One region of the Enterococcus sp. AZ103 genome, then DNA from elsewhere that is predicted to be linked to it. Evidence: predicted binding sites of a transcription regulator. Region 1 holds the regulator's gene; each other region holds the start of a gene.
What was found. The regulator HrcA, encoded in region 1, represses chaperone genes, less so after heat shock. The targets are predictions, from matches to a motif close to TTAGCACTCNNNNNNNNNGAGTGCTAA.
Positions count from the first base shown of each region.

Region 2: groES (co-chaperone GroES) is a predicted target of HrcA. The motif match lies at 3,996-4,022, and genes of this name have one in related genera.
Region 3: clpP (ATP-dependent Clp endopeptidase proteolytic subunit ClpP) is a predicted target of HrcA. The motif match lies at 4,048-4,074, and genes of this name have one in related genera.

Region 1 is NZ_JBIOSI010000001.1:1,923,064-1,929,979, forward strand. Features, by position in the region: gene ribF (riboflavin biosynthesis protein RibF) at 1-293, shown strand, start outside; gene ID741_RS09635 (DMT family transporter) at 403-1,320, shown strand; gene hemW (radical SAM family heme chaperone HemW) at 1,410-2,567, shown strand; gene hrcA (heat-inducible transcriptional repressor HrcA) at 2,678-3,715, shown strand; gene grpE (nucleotide exchange factor GrpE) at 3,742-4,278, shown strand; gene dnaK (molecular chaperone DnaK) at 4,327-6,162, shown strand; gene dnaJ (molecular chaperone DnaJ) at 6,310-6,916, shown strand, end outside.
Region 2 is NZ_JBIOSI010000001.1:70,297-77,212, forward strand. Features, by position in the region: gene ID741_RS00345 (Spo0B domain-containing protein) at 1-1,254, shown strand, start outside; gene ID741_RS00350 (response regulator) at 1,226-1,927, shown strand; gene groL (chaperonin GroEL) at 2,023-3,651, opposite strand; gene groES (co-chaperone GroES) at 3,676-3,960, opposite strand; gene ID741_RS00365 (CPBP family intramembrane glutamic endopeptidase) at 4,143-4,796, shown strand; gene ID741_RS00370 (NAD(P)-dependent oxidoreductase) at 4,867-5,496, shown strand; gene ID741_RS00375 (MBL fold metallo-hydrolase) at 5,533-6,342, opposite strand; gene ID741_RS00380 (two-component system regulatory protein YycI) at 6,391-6,916, opposite strand, start outside.
Region 3 is NZ_JBIOSI010000001.1:2,790,700-2,797,615, forward strand. Features, by position in the region: gene ID741_RS13925 (aminotransferase class I/II-fold pyridoxal phosphate-dependent enzyme) at 1-1,240, opposite strand, end outside; gene hflX (GTPase HflX) at 1,227-2,471, opposite strand; gene miaA (tRNA (adenosine(37)-N6)-dimethylallyltransferase MiaA) at 2,474-3,394, opposite strand; gene ID741_RS13940 (hypothetical protein) at 3,402-3,917, opposite strand; gene clpP (ATP-dependent Clp endopeptidase proteolytic subunit ClpP) at 4,111-4,704, shown strand; gene ID741_RS13950 (TraX family protein) at 4,742-5,512, opposite strand; gene ID741_RS13955 (DNA/RNA non-specific endonuclease) at 5,604-6,326, opposite strand; gene ID741_RS13960 (DNA/RNA non-specific endonuclease) at 6,513-6,916, shown strand, end outside.

The DNA of each region.
Region 1 (6,916 bases):
ATGATATTCTTTTACCTAAAGAGGGCGTGTATGCCAATGAGATTTTTGTCGGCAATAAGTGGTATCAGGCAATGGGATCGATTGGACATAATGATACTTTTGAAGCAAATCGTCCCTTAACAGTTGAGTTGAATATTTTAGATTTTGACCAAGATATCTATGGAGAAAAAGTAAAAGTTCGTTGGTATCATTTGCTTAGAGGTCAAGTAGCATTTTCATCGGCAGAGGAACTAATTCAACAATTAGAGCAAGACAAAGAGAATACGTGTAAATATTTTGAACTCATCAAGTAGTTATTGATGAGTTTTTTTGCAAAAACTATTAGAATAACTAAAAAATATTTTGATCGCGTGTGATTTCTTCTATATAATAAAGATATCAATCATTGACGGGAGTGAGTTAATGGCAGTTTTATTAGGAGTTATTTCAGCTTTTTTCTTTTCGATAACTTTTGTTTTAAACCAAGTGATGTCTCTAGATGGCGGCGATTGGCTTTGGACTGCCGCACTCCGTTATTTAATTATGCTGCCATTTTTCTTTTTTATCGTAGCAAGAAAAAGACATCAGCTTCGAAAAGTCTTTAATGAGATCAAACGCTCACCTTTACGCTGGATTTTATGGAGTCAAGTTGGTTTTGGTTTGTTTTATGTTCCGCTGACTTTTGCGTCCACCTTGGCACCTGGCTGGTTAGTGGCGAGTACCTGGCAGATTACAATTATTGCTGGTAGTATCTTGGCACCGTTCTTAGCAAAAACGAATCAAGCAAAAATAGACAGTCACATGACAACCTTTGATTTGTTTTGTTTTGCAGTTATTTTATTTGGAATAGTATTGGTGGAATCCAGTCATTTTTCTGCTAGTTCTTGGCAAAATAGTTTACTAGCTTTTTTTGTTGTTTTAGTCGCAGCTTTTGCTTATCCATTAGGCAATCGAAAAGTTATGTTGTTAAATGTGGAAGGGAGCAATTTAACAACGATGGAAAGAATTTTAGCGATGCTTATTTGTAGTTTGCCAACTTGGCTTATTTGCAGCGTTATCGCGTTCGTACGTAGTGGCTTGCCGAGTCAAAGCCAGGTAACGGCAAGTTTTATTGTAGCACTTTCATCAGGAGTGATTGCTACTTATTTGTTTTTCCGAGGTACCCAAATGGTGCATGATAATTTGCGATTACTTGCCACGACAGAAGCAACGCAGTCATTAGAAGTAGTTTTTTCCGTTTTATTAGGAATTATTATTTTAGGAGATCCATTACCAAATATTGTGACTTTTTTTGGTCTCGCATGTATTGTTGCTGGGATGAGTATAAAAGTAATGCGTTGAAACATCCATCTATTTGGATGTTTTTTTATTTAATGATTCATGTTAAACTTTGTTAGCAGATTCAACAAGGAGACCGAGAAATGAACCAAATGAACCGAGCAACGTCTGCCTATATTCATATCCCTTTTTGTCAACATCTATGTTATTACTGTGACTTTAATAAAGTTTTTATTGAGGGGCAACCGGTAGATGAATATATTGCAGCTGTCTTAAATGAAACAAAATTACAGTTAATCGAATATCCAGTGGAAAATGTTCCCACCATTTATGTTGGTGGAGGTACACCAACATCTCTTTCAGCCAATCAATTAGAGGTTTTATTGAAAGGCTTAAGGGAAATTCTGCCCTATAGTGAAGGTGAATTTACGGTTGAAGCAAATCCGGGAGATTTAACCGAAGAAAAACTTCAAGTTTTTAAGAATAATGGTGTGAATCGTGTATCAATGGGTGTTCAGACTTTTGATAATCATTTATTAAGAAAAATTGGGCGAAAACATACCGCTGAAGATGTCTATGATTCAATCAAATTGCTGGATAAAATGGACTTTAATAATATCACGATTGATTTAATCTACGCTCTGCCGGGACAAACATTAGAAAGTTTTCGTGAGACGATTCAGCAAGCTTTGGCTTTAGATTTGCCGCATTATGCGTTGTATTCTTTAATTTTGGAAAATAAAACAATGTTTATGAATTGGATTCGTAAAGGAAAAATGATTTTACCGGAGCAAGATATCGAAGCGCAAATGTATTTAGAAGTGATGGAAGCATTGGAAAAAGCCGGCAAAAAACAATATGAAATCAGTAATTTCGCTCAACCCGGCTATGAAAGTCAACACAATATGGTTTACTGGAACAATCAAAATTATTTTGGAATTGGTGCGGGAGCTAGTGGGTATTTAGGAGATAAACGCTATAAAAATCGTGGACCGATTCAACATTATTTACAGCCTCTAAAAGAGGATCAATTACCGATTATTGAAGAAGAATTTTTGACTGTTAAAAGCCAAATAGAAGAGGAACTATTTTTAGGTTTACGAAAAAAAGAAGGCGTGTCTAAAGAAAAATTTAAAGAACGCTTTGGTAGAAGAATTGAAGATATTTATTCACTAGTCATTGAAGAATTAGTCAATGAAAAATTGCTTCAAATCAGTGATCAACGAATCTTTTTAACTCAGGCAGGTATGTTTAAAGGCAATGAAGTCTTTGAAAAATTTTTAATTGATGATGCGATTAGCACTCTTTAATAGAGAGTGCTAATTTTTTTGTCTTTTCTCTTGACTTAATCTACAATTATGGTATATTTATAATCGAGTTAGCACTTAAAGATAAAGAGTGCCAACCAGAGGGTGAGCATATGTTAACGGAAAGGCAAAATTTAATTCTCCGCTTGATCATCCAAGACTTTACTGAAACTGGTCAGCCAGTTGGTTCGAAAAGGTTGATGGAAGAAGGCGTACAAGCAAGCTCGGCAACAATTCGCAATGATATGAAAGTATTGGAAGAAAATGGCTTAATTGAAAAGACTCATTCATCTTCCGGACGAGTACCTTCGAAAAAAGGTTATCGTTATTACATTGATCATTTATTGACGCCAGCTAAGGTGAATAAGCAAGAAGTAGAGCAAATTCGTTCTTCCTTAAAAAAAGACATTCATGAGATTGATGATATTATTTCACAATCAGCCAAAATTTTATCAGAAGTTACTAGTTATACAGCATTTTCTTTAGGACCTGAGATGAAGGACCGGACGTTGACAGGGTTTAGAATTGTTCCTTTGAATGACCGTCAGATTTTAGCAATTATCGTGACAGACAAGGGAAATGTAGAAAGCCAAGTCTTTAGAATTCCTGAGAATGTAGCAAGCAGTGACTTAGAAAAAATGGTGAAGATCATTAATGACCGTCTAGTCGGTCAACCGCTCTTAACAGTCTATCAGAAGTTAAGAACGGAAATTCCGATGATTTTACATCGTTATTTTCAAACAACTGATGGTATTGGCCGATTGTTCGATATCATTTTAAATGAAGCTTTTGAGGAAAAAGTTTTTGTCAGTGGTCGGATGAATATTTTGAACGCAAATCCTGACGATTTATCTCAGTTCAAATCAATGTATTCATTGATGCAAGATTCCGATGAATTGACAAAATTACTTTTACCAACTGATCAAGAGATTCATGTTCGCATGGGTGCTGAATTGGGAGATCGCATGTTTGATAATTTGACAATGGTGCAAGCCAACTATCAAATTATTGGTCATGGTCGCGGCACAATTGCTTTATTGGGACCGACTTCAATGCCTTATTCGAAAATATTTGGTTTATTAGATGTTTTTCGTTACGAACTGACAGCAATACTGGATGATTATTATCGTTCCCTTGATTTGAATCACTAAAATATTCCTCAGAAAGGAAGAGCAAAGTGGCAGAAAAAAACAAACACGATGATGCGGAATTGAATGAAGAAATGGATCAGGAAATTGAGACAACAATTGAAGAAAACGAAATTTCTGAGTTTGATCAATTAACCGCAGAGTTTAATGAGATGGAAGATAAGTTTTTGCGGGCACGAGCAGAAATTGCTAATATGCAAAACCGCAACAAAAATGAGCGAGAACAATTAGTTAAGTATCGTTCACAAGATTTAGCTAAAAAAATTCTACCTGTGATTGACAACCTTGAACGTGCATTAGCTACTGAAGTAAATGATGATCAAGGTGCTAGCCTTAAAAAAGGTGTGGAAATGGTGTTAGAAAGTCTGACTGTAGCTTTGAAAGAAGAAGGAATTACAGAAATTCCAGCAGTTGATGTTGTATTTGATCCAAATCTGCATCAAGCAGTGCAAACAATTCCTGCAACTGATGATGTTCCTACAGATTCAATTGTGGAAGTATTGCAAAAGGGCTATCAATTACATGATCGCGTGTTACGCCCAGCGATGGTTATTGTCGCACAATAAAAAAATTCACTGATTCGTCAGCTTAAAAAATAAAGGAGACTGAAAATTATGAGTAAAATTATTGGTATTGACTTAGGTACAACAAACTCTGCCGTTGCCGTATTAGAAGGTAATGAAGCAAAAATTATTGCAAATCCAGAAGGTAACCGTACAACTCCTTCTGTTGTGTCATTCAAAAATGGAGAAATCCAAGTTGGTGAAGTAGCAAAACGCCAGGCGGTTACTAATCCACATACTGTTTCATCAATCAAACGTCATATGGGTGAAGCTGGTTATAAAGTTGAAATGGATGGCAAATCTTATACACCTCAAGAAATTTCAGCAATGATCTTACAATATATGAAAGGTTTTGCAGAAGATTATTTAGGTGAAAAAGTTGAAAAAGCAGTTATTACTGTTCCTGCTTACTTTAATGATAGTCAACGTCAAGCAACAAAAGATGCTGGTAAAATTGCTGGTTTAGAAGTTGAACGGATCGTTAATGAACCAACTGCAGCAGCTTTAGCATATGGTTTAGACAAAACTGACAAAGACCAAAAAATCTTAGTATTTGACCTTGGTGGTGGTACATTTGACGTATCAATCCTTGAATTAGGTGATGGTGTCTTTGATGTATTATCAACAGCTGGTGACAACAATTTAGGTGGGGATGATTTTGATAACAAGATCATTGACTATCTGGTTGCTGAATTTAAAAAAGAAAATGGTATTGACTTAAGTTTAGATAATATGGCTATGCAAAGATTGAAAGATGCAGCTGAAAAAGCCAAAAAAGATTTATCTGGTGTAAGCTCAACTCAAATTAGCTTACCATTTATTACAGCAGGCGATGCTGGTCCATTACACTTAGAAAATACGTTATCTCGTGCAAAATTTGATGAAATTACTGCTGATTTAGTTGAAAGAACTAAAACACCAGTCCGTCAAGCATTAAAAGATGCTGGACTTTCTCAATCAGAAGTTGATGAAGTGATTTTAGTTGGTGGTTCTACTCGTATTCCAGCAGTAGTTGAAGCAGTACGTAAAGAAACTGCTAAAGAACCAAATAAATCAGTGAACCCAGATGAAGTAGTTGCCATGGGTGCTGCTATTCAAGGTGGCGTTATCACTGGTGATGTAAAAGATGTTGTTTTACTTGATGTCACTCCATTATCTCTAGGGATTGAAACAATGGGCTCAGTCTTCACTAAATTGATTGACCGCAACACAACAATTCCAACAAGTAAATCTCAAGTATTCTCGACAGCGGCTGATAACCAACCAGCAGTAGATATTCACGTGTTACAAGGTGAACGTCCAATGGCAACTGATAATAAAACTTTAGGTAGATTCCAATTAACTGATATTCCACCAGCTCCACGTGGTATTCCTCAAATCGAAGTAACATTTGATATTGATAAAAACGGGATCGTAAATGTTTCTGCCAAAGACTTAGGCACACAAAAAGAACAAAAAATTACGATTAAATCTTCTTCAGGTTTATCTGATGATGAAATCGAACGGATGGTTAAAGATGCAGAAGCAAATGCTGAAGCTGATAAAGTTCGTAAAGAAGAAGTTGATTTACGTAATGACATTGATGCCTTATTATTCTCAGTTGATAAAACTTTGAAAGAGTTAGAAGGAAAAGTTGACGCTGAAGAAGTTAAAAAAGCCGAAGAAGCTCGCGATGAATTAAAAGCTGCTGTTGAAGCTAACAACATCGAAGACATGAAGACTAAACGTGATGCATTGAATGAAATCGTTCAAAGCTTAACTGTAAAACTTTATGAACAAGCAGCTCAACAACAAGCAGAAGAAAATCCAGAAGCTGCACAAGGTGGCGCGGATGATGTCGTAGATGCTGATTTTGAAGAAGTTGACGGCGACGACAAAGATAAATAAGCTTAAGAATAATTAGATAGCGAGACTGAAGCAAAAAACATTTTGGTTTTTGTCTCAGTCTCGTTTCTGATTTAGCTGGTATTCATCTATCGTTAATGGAAACATTGTGATACAATACTAGCGATTCTATTTTATGGAGGAAAACAAATGGCTGAAAAAAGGGATTATTATGAACTCCTTGGGGTACAAAAAGGAGCTTCAGATGATGAGATAAAAAAAGCTTATCGGAAGCTTTCAAAAAAATACCATCCAGATATTAATAAAGAAGCCGATGCAGAAGAAAAATTCAAAGAAATTTCCGAAGCCTATGAAATTTTAAGCGATCCTCAAAAACGAGCAGCCTATGATCAATATGGTCACGCGGGAACCGATCCAAACTTTGGCGGTGGAGCTGGTGGCTTTGGCGGATTTGGTGGCGCCGGAGCTGGTTTTGGCTTTGAAGATATCTTTGAATCATTTTTTGGAGGAGCTGGTGGCGGACGTCAAGCGGATCCTACTGCACCAAGGCAAGGTGCTGACTTACAATATTCAGTTACCTTGGAATTTGAAGAAGCAATTTTTGGTGCTGAAAAAGATGTTAAATATAACCGTGAGGAAACATGTCATACTTGTCACGGTAATGGAGCAAAACCAGGAACACAACCGGAAGTTTGTCATAAATGTCATGGTGCCGGAACAATTAATGTTGAACATCAAACTCCTTTAGGACGAGTTGTTAGTCGTCAAACATGTGATGTCTGCCATGGGACAGGTA
Region 2 (6,916 bases), 1.9 Mb from region 1:
CCAAATCAACAACAGATTGGCAAGCCTTTTCAGGGAGGCGATGAAGCGCCAGCTTTAGAAGGAAAAGAACATCTTTCCACCAGTGCTGGGACTTTGGGAGAATCACTACGAGGCTTTGTGCCAGTTTTTTATCAGGACAAACAGATTGGCGTCGTTGCCTTAGGAATTAATACGACTTCTCTCGGCAGTTTAATCAATAAATCGAAAAATGATTATACGATGGCCTTGTTTATCAGTTTGGCAATTGGCTTATTGATGGCCTTTTTAATCACCTACTTTTTGAAATTACAATTACATAATTTAGAACCAAAAGAAATCGCCCGTCTATTAGAAGAACGCAACGCCATGTTAAATGAAACCAAAGATGCGGTCTTCGTGGTGGATTTGCAACAAAAGATATTATTAACCAACCACCAAGCTGAATTTTTTGCCCAACAAAAAGTAGCAAATGATGAACAGCTGATTGGCTTAAAACTAAATGATATTTTCGAAGATTTAGGGCAACTAGATTTATCCCAAAAAAATGAGCAGTTTTACCAACAAGCTGGACAGGATTATTTCTTTTCAGCTGCACCAATCATCGTCAAAAATAGCAAAATCGGTTCCATCTTATTTTTAAGAAATGCTACTGAGACACTATTTTTAGCTGATCAATTATCTTCCACCACCAATTATGCAACAGCCTTACAAAATCAGGCCCATGAGTTCATGAACAAACTCCATGTGATTTATGGTTTAGCCGAACTTGGTGCCTACGAAAAACTCAATGATTATCTAAAAGACATTATTCAGCCAGAGAAGGAATTAATCTCTCGTTTGGCCATCCTAGTCAATAATCCATTGATTGCTGGTTTTTTATTAAATCAAAGACAGAAATTTTTAGAAGAACAATCTCATTTGTGGGTGGAGATTACACCAGAGATTCCTAAAACCGATGACCCTAAAGTAACTGAACAACTGCTAAACCTATACCGTTTTGTGGAACATTTCTTATTTCAATGGGAACTACCAGCCGAAATATTGCTACAAATAAATTATCAGGACCAGCGATTACAAACGACTTATTCATTTGTCGCATCTAGTGAACAAGTTGCTTCGATTGAAAAACAATTTTCGACTTTATATTTCAACAATACGTTAGAAGCTCTAAATGGCACATTCGACTGGCACTATCAGCAAGATTACTTACAATTAATTTTTAAAACTGACTATCGAGGTGAGATTGATGACCACCATTTTAATTTTAGAGGATGATCCGATGGTTGCCTTCATCCATCAAAGCTATTTAACCAAAATTGACTCCCAACTGAATATTTTAGAGGCAGCCTCCACCGATGATGCCCAGACACTTCTAGCTGAGGAACAGATAGATTTAATTTTGTTGGATTTACACTTAAAACATGATGATGGCTTAGCCTTTTTGCGAGATCTCCGACAACAAGAATTTCCCGGTGAAGTCATTTTAATCACAGCTGAGAACCAAACTGAAGCCTTAAAAGCCGCCCATCATTTAGGCATTTTAGATTATTTAATGAAGCCATTTAGTTATGAGCGCTTTGCCCAAAGCTTTGAAAGTTTCTTAGCAAAAACAACTATGCTCCAGCATGAAGAATTAAATCAAGCCCAAATTGACCAGCTATTTTACGACAAAAGCCAAAAGAAAGCAGAATTGATTTTGGAAAAAGGACTCTCCAAAGCCACACTGGCTCGTATTTACAAAACTATGCAGGAATTTCCTGCTAGCTTCACGGTAGCAGAATTAGCGGAAAAAAGTGGCTTTTCCCACGTCTCCGTCCGCAAATATATGCAATTTTTAGAACAGCAAGACTTATTAACCAGTGACGTAATCTACCGCAAACAAGGCCGTCCTTTCCAAACTTATCAAATAAAAAATCCCGCCCTCTGGCAAAAATATTTTCCAAAATAAAAAAATAAACCTTCACTTTGTACGTTAGGCAAAGTGAAGGTTTTTTGCTGAAAAAAAGAACCCCGATTTCTCGGAGTTCTAAAAATTCTGATGAATTACATCATGCCGCCCATCATGCTTGGGTCCATTGCTGGAGCCGCAGCTGCGCCACCTTCAGCAGGTTTGTCAGCAACAACTGCTTCAGTTGTTAACAACAATGCTGATACAGAAGCTGCATTTTGTAATGCTGAACGAGTCACTTTAGTTGGATCCACGATTCCGGCATCCACCATGTTTACCCATTCGCCAGTAGCAGCGTTAAAGCCTAAGCCATCATTTGCAGTTTTTAATTTGTCGATAATAACTGAACCTTCGAAGCCAGCATTTTCAGCAATTTGACGTACTGGTTCTTCTAAAGCACGAACAACAATCTTAATTCCAGTTGCTGCATCGCCTTCTGCATCTAATTCAGTTACTTTATTGATAACGTTAACTAATGCTGTACCACCACCAGCAACAATACCTTCTTCAACTGCTGCGCGAGTCGCATTTAAAGCATCTTCAATTCGTAATTTTAATTCTTTTAATTCAGTTTCAGTTGCCGCACCAACTTTAACCACTGCAACCCCACCAGCTAATTTAGCTAAGCGTTCTTGTAATTTTTCACGGTCAAAGTCAGAAGTTGTTTCACCAATTTGGCGTTTGATTAATTCTACTCGTTCAGCCAAGCGTTCTTTGTCGCCAGCGCCTTCAACGATAGTTGTATTGTCTTTATCTACTACAACTTTACCAGCAGAACCTAAGTTTTCAACTGTTGCATCTTTTAATTCTAAACCTAAGTCTTCTGTAATTACTGTTGCACCAGTCAAGATAGCTAAGTCTTCCAACATCGCTTTACGACGGTCACCAAAACCAGGTGCTTTAACAGCAACTACGTTAAATGTTCCACGGATTTTGTTCAATACCAAGGTTGGTAAAGCTTCGCCATCCACGTCATCAGCAATGATTAATAGTGAACGAGATTGTTGTAATACTTGTTCTAACAATGGCAAGATATCTTGAATGTTAGAGATTTTTTTGTCAGTGATTAAGATGTATGGATTTTCTAAAGCTGCTTCCATTTTATCGTTATCAGTTACCATATATTGAGATAAGTAACCACGGTCAAATTGCATACCTTCTACAACATCTAATTCAGTATCGATCCCTTTTGATTCTTCAATCGTAATAACACCATCGTTACCAACTTTTTCCATTGCTTCAGCGATTAATTTACCTACTTCTTCGCTACCAGAAGAAACTGCCGCAACTTGTGCGATCGCATCTTTTGAATCAACGATTGAAGAAATATTGTGTAATTCTTCAACTGCTGTTTTAGTAGCTAATTCGATTCCGCGACGGATACCCATTGGGTTAGCACCAGCTGTGACGTTTTTCAAGCCTTCACGTACGATTGCTTGTGTTAAAACAGTTGCAGTTGTTGTACCGTCACCAGCGATGTCGTTGGTTTTTGATGCAACTTCAGAAACTAATTTAGCCCCCATATTTTCAAAATGGTCATCTAATTCGATTTCTTTAGCAATTGTTACGCCATCATTAGTAATCAATGGAGAGCCATAAGATTTTTCTAAAACAACGTTACGACCTTTAGGGCCTAATGTTACTTTTACTGTATCCGCTAATTTATCTACCCCACGAAGCATTGCTGCCCGTGCGTCTTCTGCAAATTTAATTTCTTTTGTCATGATTTTTCACCTCAAAATTTTTTATTATTCAACGATTGCCATAATATCTTTGGCAGAGATAATTAAGTATTCAGTGCCTTCATATTTTACTTCTGTACCTGAATATTTTTCAAACATTACCATATCACCAACGGCAACTGGCATTGGACTTTTTTCACCGTTTTCAAGTGTGCTACCTTCACCAATAGCTACAACTTTAGCTGTTTGGGGTTTTTCTTTAGCAGCTGATGCTAAAACTAAACCACCTACAGTTTTTTCTTCTTCTTGCGCTACTTCTAAAATCACGCGATCACCTAATGGTTTTAACACGATAAATCCCTCCAAAATTTGATTGGTTTTTATTATTAGCACTCTTAACTAAAGAGTGCTAACTCACATTTCTTATGATACTCATTTTCGATTCATTTTGCAAGTTTTTCATCTGATTTTTTTAAATTTTTTCTAGATCTATTTATGCTATACTTAAAAGAAAAAATTTAAAGGAAGTATCTATGACAGCAAAAAAATATAGTATCGCAACAATTATCACTTACCTGATGGTCTACCTATCACCTGTGATCTTCGCTTTAATTGTTCGACCTACTCAAAACCAAAGCATCACCATGACGACTTTTGCCTATATTATTGGCGCAATATTACTATTAATCTATCTATTTAAAAGTCAAAAATTTAACATTGAACAGAAACCAAAAGCGATCGGTTGGATGATTCTCTTTGGCTTCTTAGGAATCTTCGGCTCCATCCTTTTACAGAATGTTTTACTCATGGTGGAACAGGCTTTTTTCAATGCCCCCACCGCATCACAAAATACTGAAAATATTATTCAACTGATTCAAGAGAACATGGTATTTATTTTAGCCACTACTATCGCAGGACCGATTATGGAAGAATTGGTTTTCCGCCGGGCAATCTTTGGCGCCTTATCAAATCGCTGGGGCTTTATCTTGCCAGCATTAATCAGCTCGGCTTTATTTGCAGCCGCTCACGTTGATGGACATTATTTATTATATGGCGGCTTAGGTTTATTCTTCTGTTTCTTATATCGTTATACTGGACGGATTGGGACTTCAATGATTACCCACGTAGGGATGAATTTATTAGTAATAATTGTCCAATTAGCTGCACGTCAAGCTGGCTTATTATAATTGCTTTTCTTTGCTTTTTTTAAAAAACCTCCTTACACTGAAAGAGAAATCAGTATAGGAGGTTTTTTATATGAAAATTGCAGTAATTGGTGCTACTGGACACGCCGGTTCTTTGATTTTAAAAGAAGCGCTGGCTCGTCATTTGGATGTCACTGCTATTGTCCGTAGCCCAGAAAAATTAGCTTCTGACGTTCCTTTTGTTAAAAAAGATTTATTTGATCTAACCAAAGAAGATTTGCTTGCTTTTGATGTGGTCATCGATGCTTTTCGCGCACCTAGTGGTCATGAAGAATTACATCAAACATCCTTGCAGCATTTAATTGACCTGCTTAGTGGCACGGAAACTCGTTTATTAGTGCTTGGCGGGACTTCTTCCTTATTTATGGACGATGCCAAAACAGAACGGATGATTGATTTATCAGATCCTAATGCCGGCTATTATCCCACAGCGTACAATATGTACAAAGCTTTCTTAGAATTAAAAGACAGCAAGAATCTCCACTGGACCTATATTAGCCCTGCATCTTATTTCGTACCAAATGGTGAACGCACCGGCAAATATACTTTAAGTGATGACCGCACGTTAACTGATGCTAATGGCGACTCTATGATTAGTATGGCTGACTACGCAATTGCTATGGTAGACGAAGCAGTCAATAATACCCACCCCAATCAACATATTAGTGTCGTAACTATCTAAAAAAAAAATTCCGTCTCTTCATTGAGACGGAATTTTTTAAATAGCAAATAATTCTGTAGCGGCATTAGGATCTGTATCAAAAATTTGAAACTGATGATTGACACCTAAATCATAGCGTAACAATGTTTCTTCCATTGTCATATGGGCCAACTCTTTCATGTTGTTTTCTTTACTCAAATGCCCCAGATATACGCGCTTCGTATGATCGCCGATAATGTCGGTCATCACTAAGGCGCCATCTTCATTGGATAAATGTCCCCGATCTCCTAAAATCCGTTGCTTTAAATTCCAAGGATAAGGTCCCATCCGCAACATTTCCAAATCATGATTACTTTCGACTAAATAAGCATCGGCATCAGAAATAATTCCCTTCACATGTTCACTAGCATAACCGGTATCTGTCAGCATCACAAAAGAATGACCATCTTTATAGAAACGATAAAACTGCGGTGCTGCTGCATCATGAGAAACGCCAAAGCTTTCAATATCCATATCACCAAAAGTTAAGACTTTACCCATATCAAAAATTTGTTTCTGTTCCAAATCGACTTTACCAATCAGAGGCATCATCGCTTGCCAAGTTTTTTCATTCGCATAAACTGGTAATTTATACTTTCGTGCTAATACACCCACGCCATGAATGTGATCACGATGCTCATGGGTCACTAAAATCGCATCTAAGTCTTCCGGTTTACGGTCGACTTCAGCTAATAAACTAATAATTTTTTTGCCACTTAAGCCAGCATCGACTAATATTTTTTTGCCTGCACTCTCTATAAACAGTGAGTTCCCACTGCTGCCACTAGCCAGAACACTGACATTAAAGGTATGATTCATATCTAACATCAAAAGTGGTCCCTTCTTTAAAAACTGTCTTTAAGTATACAACCCTTTTTACGGATTTTCTACCTTTGGCACCAAATTATTGGAAATAACTTGATTACTCATAGCATTCACTCGCTCAATCTGACTCACATCATCAGAAGTTTGTATTTTTACAAACCAGACCGGAACATATACATTCTTTTCCCCCACTTCAATCGTTCGAAAATAACCTAAATAGATATCTTGAATAGTTGAATTCGCAGGAATATTGTTATTAATGTATAAGGTATTTAAGATTTCCTCTTCTGAATAAAGGGTCATTTTTTCCCGTAATGGTTCAATCTGGCGTAATAAAGTTTGGGTATATTGCGTCACTTCAGCATTCGTACCACTAGTATCAATATCTAAAGTTACCCGCGAAGTTTCATCAATAAAAGGGATGCCCTCATAGTTCTGAGCGCCAACTATTTTCACATCGTCTTTCTCTTCTTTAGAGATATGAGAAATGTATTGATAGCTTGTCCCTTCATAAATGAAGCTATCATCTTTCATCGCGCGATTAAAACTACTCTTTATTCTATTCATATTAAAGCGT
Region 3 (6,916 bases), 870 kb from region 1:
AAACTTCATTAATTGCATTGGAAACAGCGATTTTAACATGTTCAAAGGTCAAGCCACCTTGTAAATATAAGGAATAAGGTTCTCGCAATGGACCATCAGCACTTAACTCAATGCTGGCACCCTGAATAAAAGTTCCAGCCGCCATTATTATGTCATCTTCGTAACCAGCCATGTATGAAGGAATAGGCGCAACATACGCATCAATTGGTGAGAATTTTTGTATCGCTTGCGCAAAAGCAACCATCTTTTCCTTATCTCTAAAGTCAATGAGCTGAATTAGATCGGTGCGAGGTTCATACCATTTAGGTGCAGAATTCAAATCATGTTCAGCTAAAATTGCAGCCGAATAAATTGCACCGCTAATAGCTTGGCTGACTACATGAGGGGCCAAAAAGAATCCGTATAACATATCATAGACATTTCCCAGCATGGCTCCACCTTCAGCACCTACTCCTGGAGTTGTTAGGCGGATAGCAGCTTTTTCTACCAAATCTTCTCGCCCAACAATATAGCCACCCGTTTTTGCAATGCCGCCACCTGGATTTTTAATCAAGGAGCCAGCTATTATATCCGCACCTACTTCAGTCGGTTCAGTTAGCTCAGCAAATTCACCATAACAATTATCGACAAAAATAAACACTTGTGGTGCGATCTGTCTAATGAAATCACACATTTCTTTGATTTTTTCAATCGTAAAAGAAGCGCGCATAGCATACCCGCGAGATCTTTGAATAGCAACAATCTTAGTACTTTCAGTTAATTTATTTTTTATTCCTGTAAAATCAACTGATCCATCTGGTAATAAATCAACTGCATCATAGCCAATATTATATTCTTTAAAAGAGCCTACGCCATTACCAGTTTCACCTAACACTTCCAACAAAGTATCGTAAGGAGTCCCTGTAATATATAAAAGTCCATCTCCAGGGCGTAGATTTCCATACAAAGCTGTTGCAATTGCATGGGTACCAGAAACAATTTGTGGACGAACTAAAGCAGCCTCTGCACCAAAAACTTGGGCATAGACTGCTTCTAATACATCGCGACCTAAATCATCGTTACCATAACCAGTTGAAGGTAAAAAATGGGTCTCTGAAACCCGTTGTTCACGAAAAGCTGTTAAAACTTTTTGCTGATTTGTTAAAGCAATATCTTTTACTTCTTTTAGGCGAAGTTCAATTTGTTGGTCCACTTGTTCAATCTTATTTTTTAATTCATCTGGAAAATTATTCTGCCACATTGTCACCCATTCTCCTTATCCATTGAGAATTTTCTTTCGCAAAACCACGAATTTGATAGGTTTCACTAGACTCGTCAAAGTCTTCCGCTAAAACCAATGTTTCTCGTTTAATTGTGCTTAATAATTGTCCCTCACTAGCTGAAATACTTAGCAAATATGGGCTCAAAATTTCCATTATTTCTTTTCTAATACTTTCTGACAGCTGTTCTTTTCCTTTAGAGGATTTAGCTGAAATAAGTGTATTAGGAAATAGGGTTGGTGCAAATTGAATCGGATTGATTTTATCGGCTTTATTGTAAACAGTCAGTGTGGAAATATCTTCCATCTCCAACTCTTTCAACAAATCTAAAACCGTCTGTTCTTGCTGCTGACGGTCCTCAGCACTAGCATCCACCACATGTAATAATAAATCCATTCCACGGCTTTCTTCTAAAGTTGAATGAAAGGCATCCACTAATTGTGTTGGTAAATCTTGAATGAATCCAACAGTATCAGTTACCGTTGTTTGCATTCCTTGCGGTAATGACCAACGTTTAGTCAAAGGATCTAAAGTGGCAAATAATTGATCTTGTGAATAAGTATCAGCGCTCGTAAGTAAATTAAAGATCGTTGATTTACCGGCATTAGTATAACCTATTAAACCAATTTGAAAGACAGTTGAATCGTTTCTTTTTTGACGAGAACGTTCACGATGGGCTTCCACTTCTTTTAAATCTTTTTTAATAGCAGAAATTCGTCGGCGAATATGTCGGCGATCTGTTTCCAATTTGGTTTCTCCAGGTCCACGAGTACCAATCCCACCACCTAAACGAGATAAACTTTGCCCTTGACCAGTTAATCGATGAAATAAATAATTTAATTGCGCCAACTCGACTTGCAATTTGCCTTCTTTTGAACGAGCTCTTTGGGCAAAAATATCTAATATTAATTGAATACGATCAATTACCGGCACACCTACAATACCTTCAATTGTCTCTGCTTGGCGAGGAGATAAAGCATGGTTAAAAATAACTAAATCAGCTTCATGAGCTTCTACTAATTGTTGCAGTTCAGCCATTTTTCCTTTACCGATAATTGTTTGGCGGTCTACTTTTTGACGTTTTTGGGTCAATGAATACACAATTTCACCATGGGCCGTTTTAGTTAATCCGGCCAATTCGTGCATGGATTCTAAAAAATTGGATGTTGTATCATCTGTTTCTACACCAACTAGAATTACGCGTTCTGACAATTCTATCCCTCCTTAAGCCATGTTGCCACAGCATTTTCTATATTTGTAATAGTTTCTGGTTGTTGCACCAAATCATACCAAACAACAGGCATTCGATTTCTAAACCAAGTCAACTGCCGCTTGGCATATCTTCTGGATTGCAACTTAATTTCTTCGGTTGCTTCAGTTAAAGATTGTTCTCCTCGAAAATATGGGAATAATTCTTTATAGCCTATTCCTTGAGCTGCTTGAACAGTAGGCGTAACAAAAAGTTTTTCGGCTTCATCCAATAACCCATCATTAATCATTTGATCCACCCGTTGATTGATCCGCTGATATAACAATTTTCTTTCTGTATTTAAGCCAATAATCATTGGATTATAAAGCAATTTAGGTGTTTTTTCTGGTGAAAAAATTGAACGTCCAGTTAATTCAAAAACTTCCAATGCTCGAATAACTTTTTTTTGATTATTAAAGTGGATTTTCTCTGCTGCTAATGGATCGAGCGCTTTTAACTGCCCCCAAAGTGCTGATTTGCCGTTTTTTTCAGCAAATATTTCATATTTTTTTCTTAACTGAGGATCATGGTCAGTTTCAGCTTTACCTAACTGATAATCCCATAACAAGGATTGAATATATAAGCCTGTACCACCTACTACGATTGGTAATTTTCCCGTAGCAGTAATATCCACAATTTTTTTTCGCGCTTCTTTTTGAAACTCTGCAACTGAGTAATTTTCATTTGGATCCTTAACATCAATTAAATAATGGGGAATTCTCTCTTTTTCTTTTTCAGTCACTTTGGCAGTACCAATATCTAGTGTTCGATAAACTTGCAAAGAGTCACCACTAATAATTTCACCGTTAAATTTTTTTGCTAAATCAATACTCAAACTGGTCTTACCAACCGCTGTTGGTCCAACTATAACTAATACTTTCTCCATTATATTCCTACTTTACATCAAAATAGCGTAACGGTTCTTTTGTTAAACGTGCTAATTGATTTTTCTTTTCCTGCGTAATTGAAAGTAATTCATCAGCAAAAGATTCCATCAATACTCGTCCACCCTTGTATGCGTAACCTCCCAAACGAACGGTTTCTTCAGGTGAAATAACCATTTTACGATGGGAAATATTTTTAAAAAACTCTTCCACTAGATATGTCGGTAAATAAAAATTATTTTGTGCGGCAAAAGATTGCAAATAAATATAATCATCAATTGCTATATAAGTATCATCAAATGCATTGAAACTAACGTAATTTTCCATCATTAAGCTACGTTTACTCAAAATTTCATTGATTTTTTTATTTAATAAATTCATTACTTCAATTTCTTTTACTCGGTGTTCAAGTTCTCGTTTCCGATAAGTTTGTCTTTCTTGATATTTAAAAAAGAAAAAAACTGTCACGCCAACAATCGCAGCACCAATCAAAACACCGATTAACCCAATAAGTCCAGTACTCATTTTTCACCCTCTTTTCCTGTCTTTTATATTACCATATTTCCGAAATAAAAAGGATGGTTGAAGAAAGTCAAAATAATCGTCCAAAACATTTGACCAATGTTGACCAATCGATTATACTATGTTTTAGAATTTAGCAATTACACTTGAAGTGTGCTAAAATAATTTTGAAAAAAGATTTGAGGAGGAATTTCCTATGAATTTAGTCCCTACAGTTATTGAACAATCATCTCGTGGCGAAAGAGCTTACGATATTTACTCTCGTCTATTAAAAGACCGGATTATTATGTTGAGTGGCGCGATTGATGATAACGTGGCAAACTCAGTGATTGCCCAATTACTATTTTTAGATGCACAAGACTCTGAAAAAGATATTTATATCTACATTAACTCTCCTGGTGGTAGTGTATCTGCCGGTTTAGCAATTTTTGACACAATGAACTTTGTAAAAGCCGATGTCCAAACAATCGTTTTAGGGATGGCTGCATCAATGGGTAGTTTCTTATTAACAGCTGGCCAAAAAGGGAAACGTTTTGCCTTACCGAATGCTGAAATCATGATTCACCAACCATTAGGTGGCGCCCAAGGTCAAGCAACTGAAATCGAAATTGCAGCAAAACATATCTTAAAAACTCGCGAACGCTTGAATAAAATTTTAGCTGAACGGACTGGTCAACCACTTGAAGTGATTGAAAAAGATACTGACCGTGACAACTATATGACAGCTGAAGAAGCAAAAGCATATGGTCTAATTGACGAAGTAATGGAAAATAGTTCAGCTTTAAGCTAAACAAAATGACTCCTGCAAATTTTTTGCAGGAGTTTTTTTATATAAACATATTTACTAAATAAATCACCCATAGATGCAATGGATAAAAAACGTAAAAGAAATATTTAGATGTTTTGGTTTGATAACCGCCTCTTTTTCCATTGTATAAATAAATCAATGGTAATACCGTCACCATCATAAACTCATTATCAAACGTCAAATATTGATACAAACTCTCCCCAGTATTCATCTGCCAAAAAATAACAATACTCCACGCAAACAAAACAAAACAAATAGCAAAAACTCCTAAATAAAGAATTTTCGAATTTTGCTTCAAGTGGCTAAAGTAAAAAATTAAGCTAATTGGCAATAAATAAAGACCACCTTCACTGAACAAAATTGGCAGTAATAAAAATCCCGCTACTACTAAATATTTACCATTCTCTCGACTTAAATCAACTGCCCATATCAAAGCGAACAATAATGCCAATGTTAGAAAAATATTATTTGGTCCAATTAATTGCAACACACTAAAACCACCAGTGAAATGATCGGTATAATTGTCAGCCAAAAAATTAATTAAACTATTCCCTAAAAGCATTATCCCCGCGCCTAAGCTTAATCGCCTCAAATATTTTTTTCGACTATGAGTATAAAAAAATCCTTCAATCAATAAAAAAACAAATAATGGTGCTACAAATCGACCCAACCAAGATACCCACAAAGGCCACCCTAAACTTGCACCAAAATAAGTATTGATATGATCGATTACCATAAAAACAATTGCTATAATTTTTAATTGATAACTAGATAAACCTTTTTTTAACATTTCATCTCCCCGCTTTCAATTCTTATCTTAGCAAAGAAAAACTTTATAAAAATGGGACGTTAGTCTGAAATGCTGCGAACAAAATTGTCACTTAGCTCGCTTTAGAATAACCAGTGGTATAATCAATCGTTACACCATCTTGCACATTGTAAATAAAAACATTATACGAAACATTTGAATCCTCAATACTTTGAGCTTCCATCTGGACCCCACGAGCAACCAATTCATCGTCTTTAAAATAAGGTGATACACGATAACGTACATGATGTTTTGTTTCACGAATATAATCGCCAACCTCTTCCTCATACTTAGTCATACCCGGGTGATTGAAACGAGCCGTTCCAGTCATCAAGTTTTTCCAGTTATTATTTTCGCCACTTAATTGAAAAGCAACCAGATGACAACGATTATATAAAGGTTGATCATCATAAAATTTTTGATGCCAGCCAGTTGGCTTAACGTTTAAACTTTCTCTTTCTTCTGTTGGCATCAACTCTTGACTTAACATTCCATTTGCTGGTCCTACGCGATTGAGATCATCTAAATCAGAAAAAATTGTCCATGAACCATTGGCTAATGACAAGTCAGTTTCGTTAAAATTGGAATTATTTTGGTTCAACGTAATGACTTTTTCACCATTATAATCTGGAATTTCTGATAAATGATCAATCGTAACACTTGGCATCGTAGATGAAATACTAGGTTCTGTTGATATCGTCTGATTTTCTGGATTGCTTTGACTGTAAACACCATAAGCAATTGCTAATAATATAATAATGCCGCTAACGACAGTCGGTCTCTTTTTTTTAACCATACATACCTCTTTTTTTAATTTTTTTGCTTAATTATTATAGCAGATTTTTTAAATAACGATGAAGATAATTTTTTTTAGAATGTTTGATACTAATTAAAAATTATCTTCAGGATTTCTTTTAATATAAAAATTTTTTCGAGATTTTTGGAAGAAGTTTGATAAAATAAATATAAAGGGGGCGTTAGAATGGAAACATTATTAATTGTGTTAGGCTTCATCGCTTTTGTTTTTGGTATTGTCAATTTTATTTCGGCATTTCGTAAAAAAACTGACAAGAAAAAAAGTGGCTATATTATTGTTGGTTCATTATTTATCATGGCTGCCGGCAGCATCTTGGCACCTGAACCTCAACAAACATCACCAACAACTGTATCAACGACGATTGCTTCAACAGAAACAAGTAAGAAAAAAGATTTACCAGATACAGGAAATGCCGGTAAAACAATTGCGTTGGATTTCCAAAAAGAGCAACAGCAGATCCATCAAGAGCTGGCAGCCATGGAATATACAGATCAGCAGACAATCGATGTAAATGGCGGTAAACCGACTTTTACTGAAGAAGACTCGGGTACAGACATCGGGTATTGGGA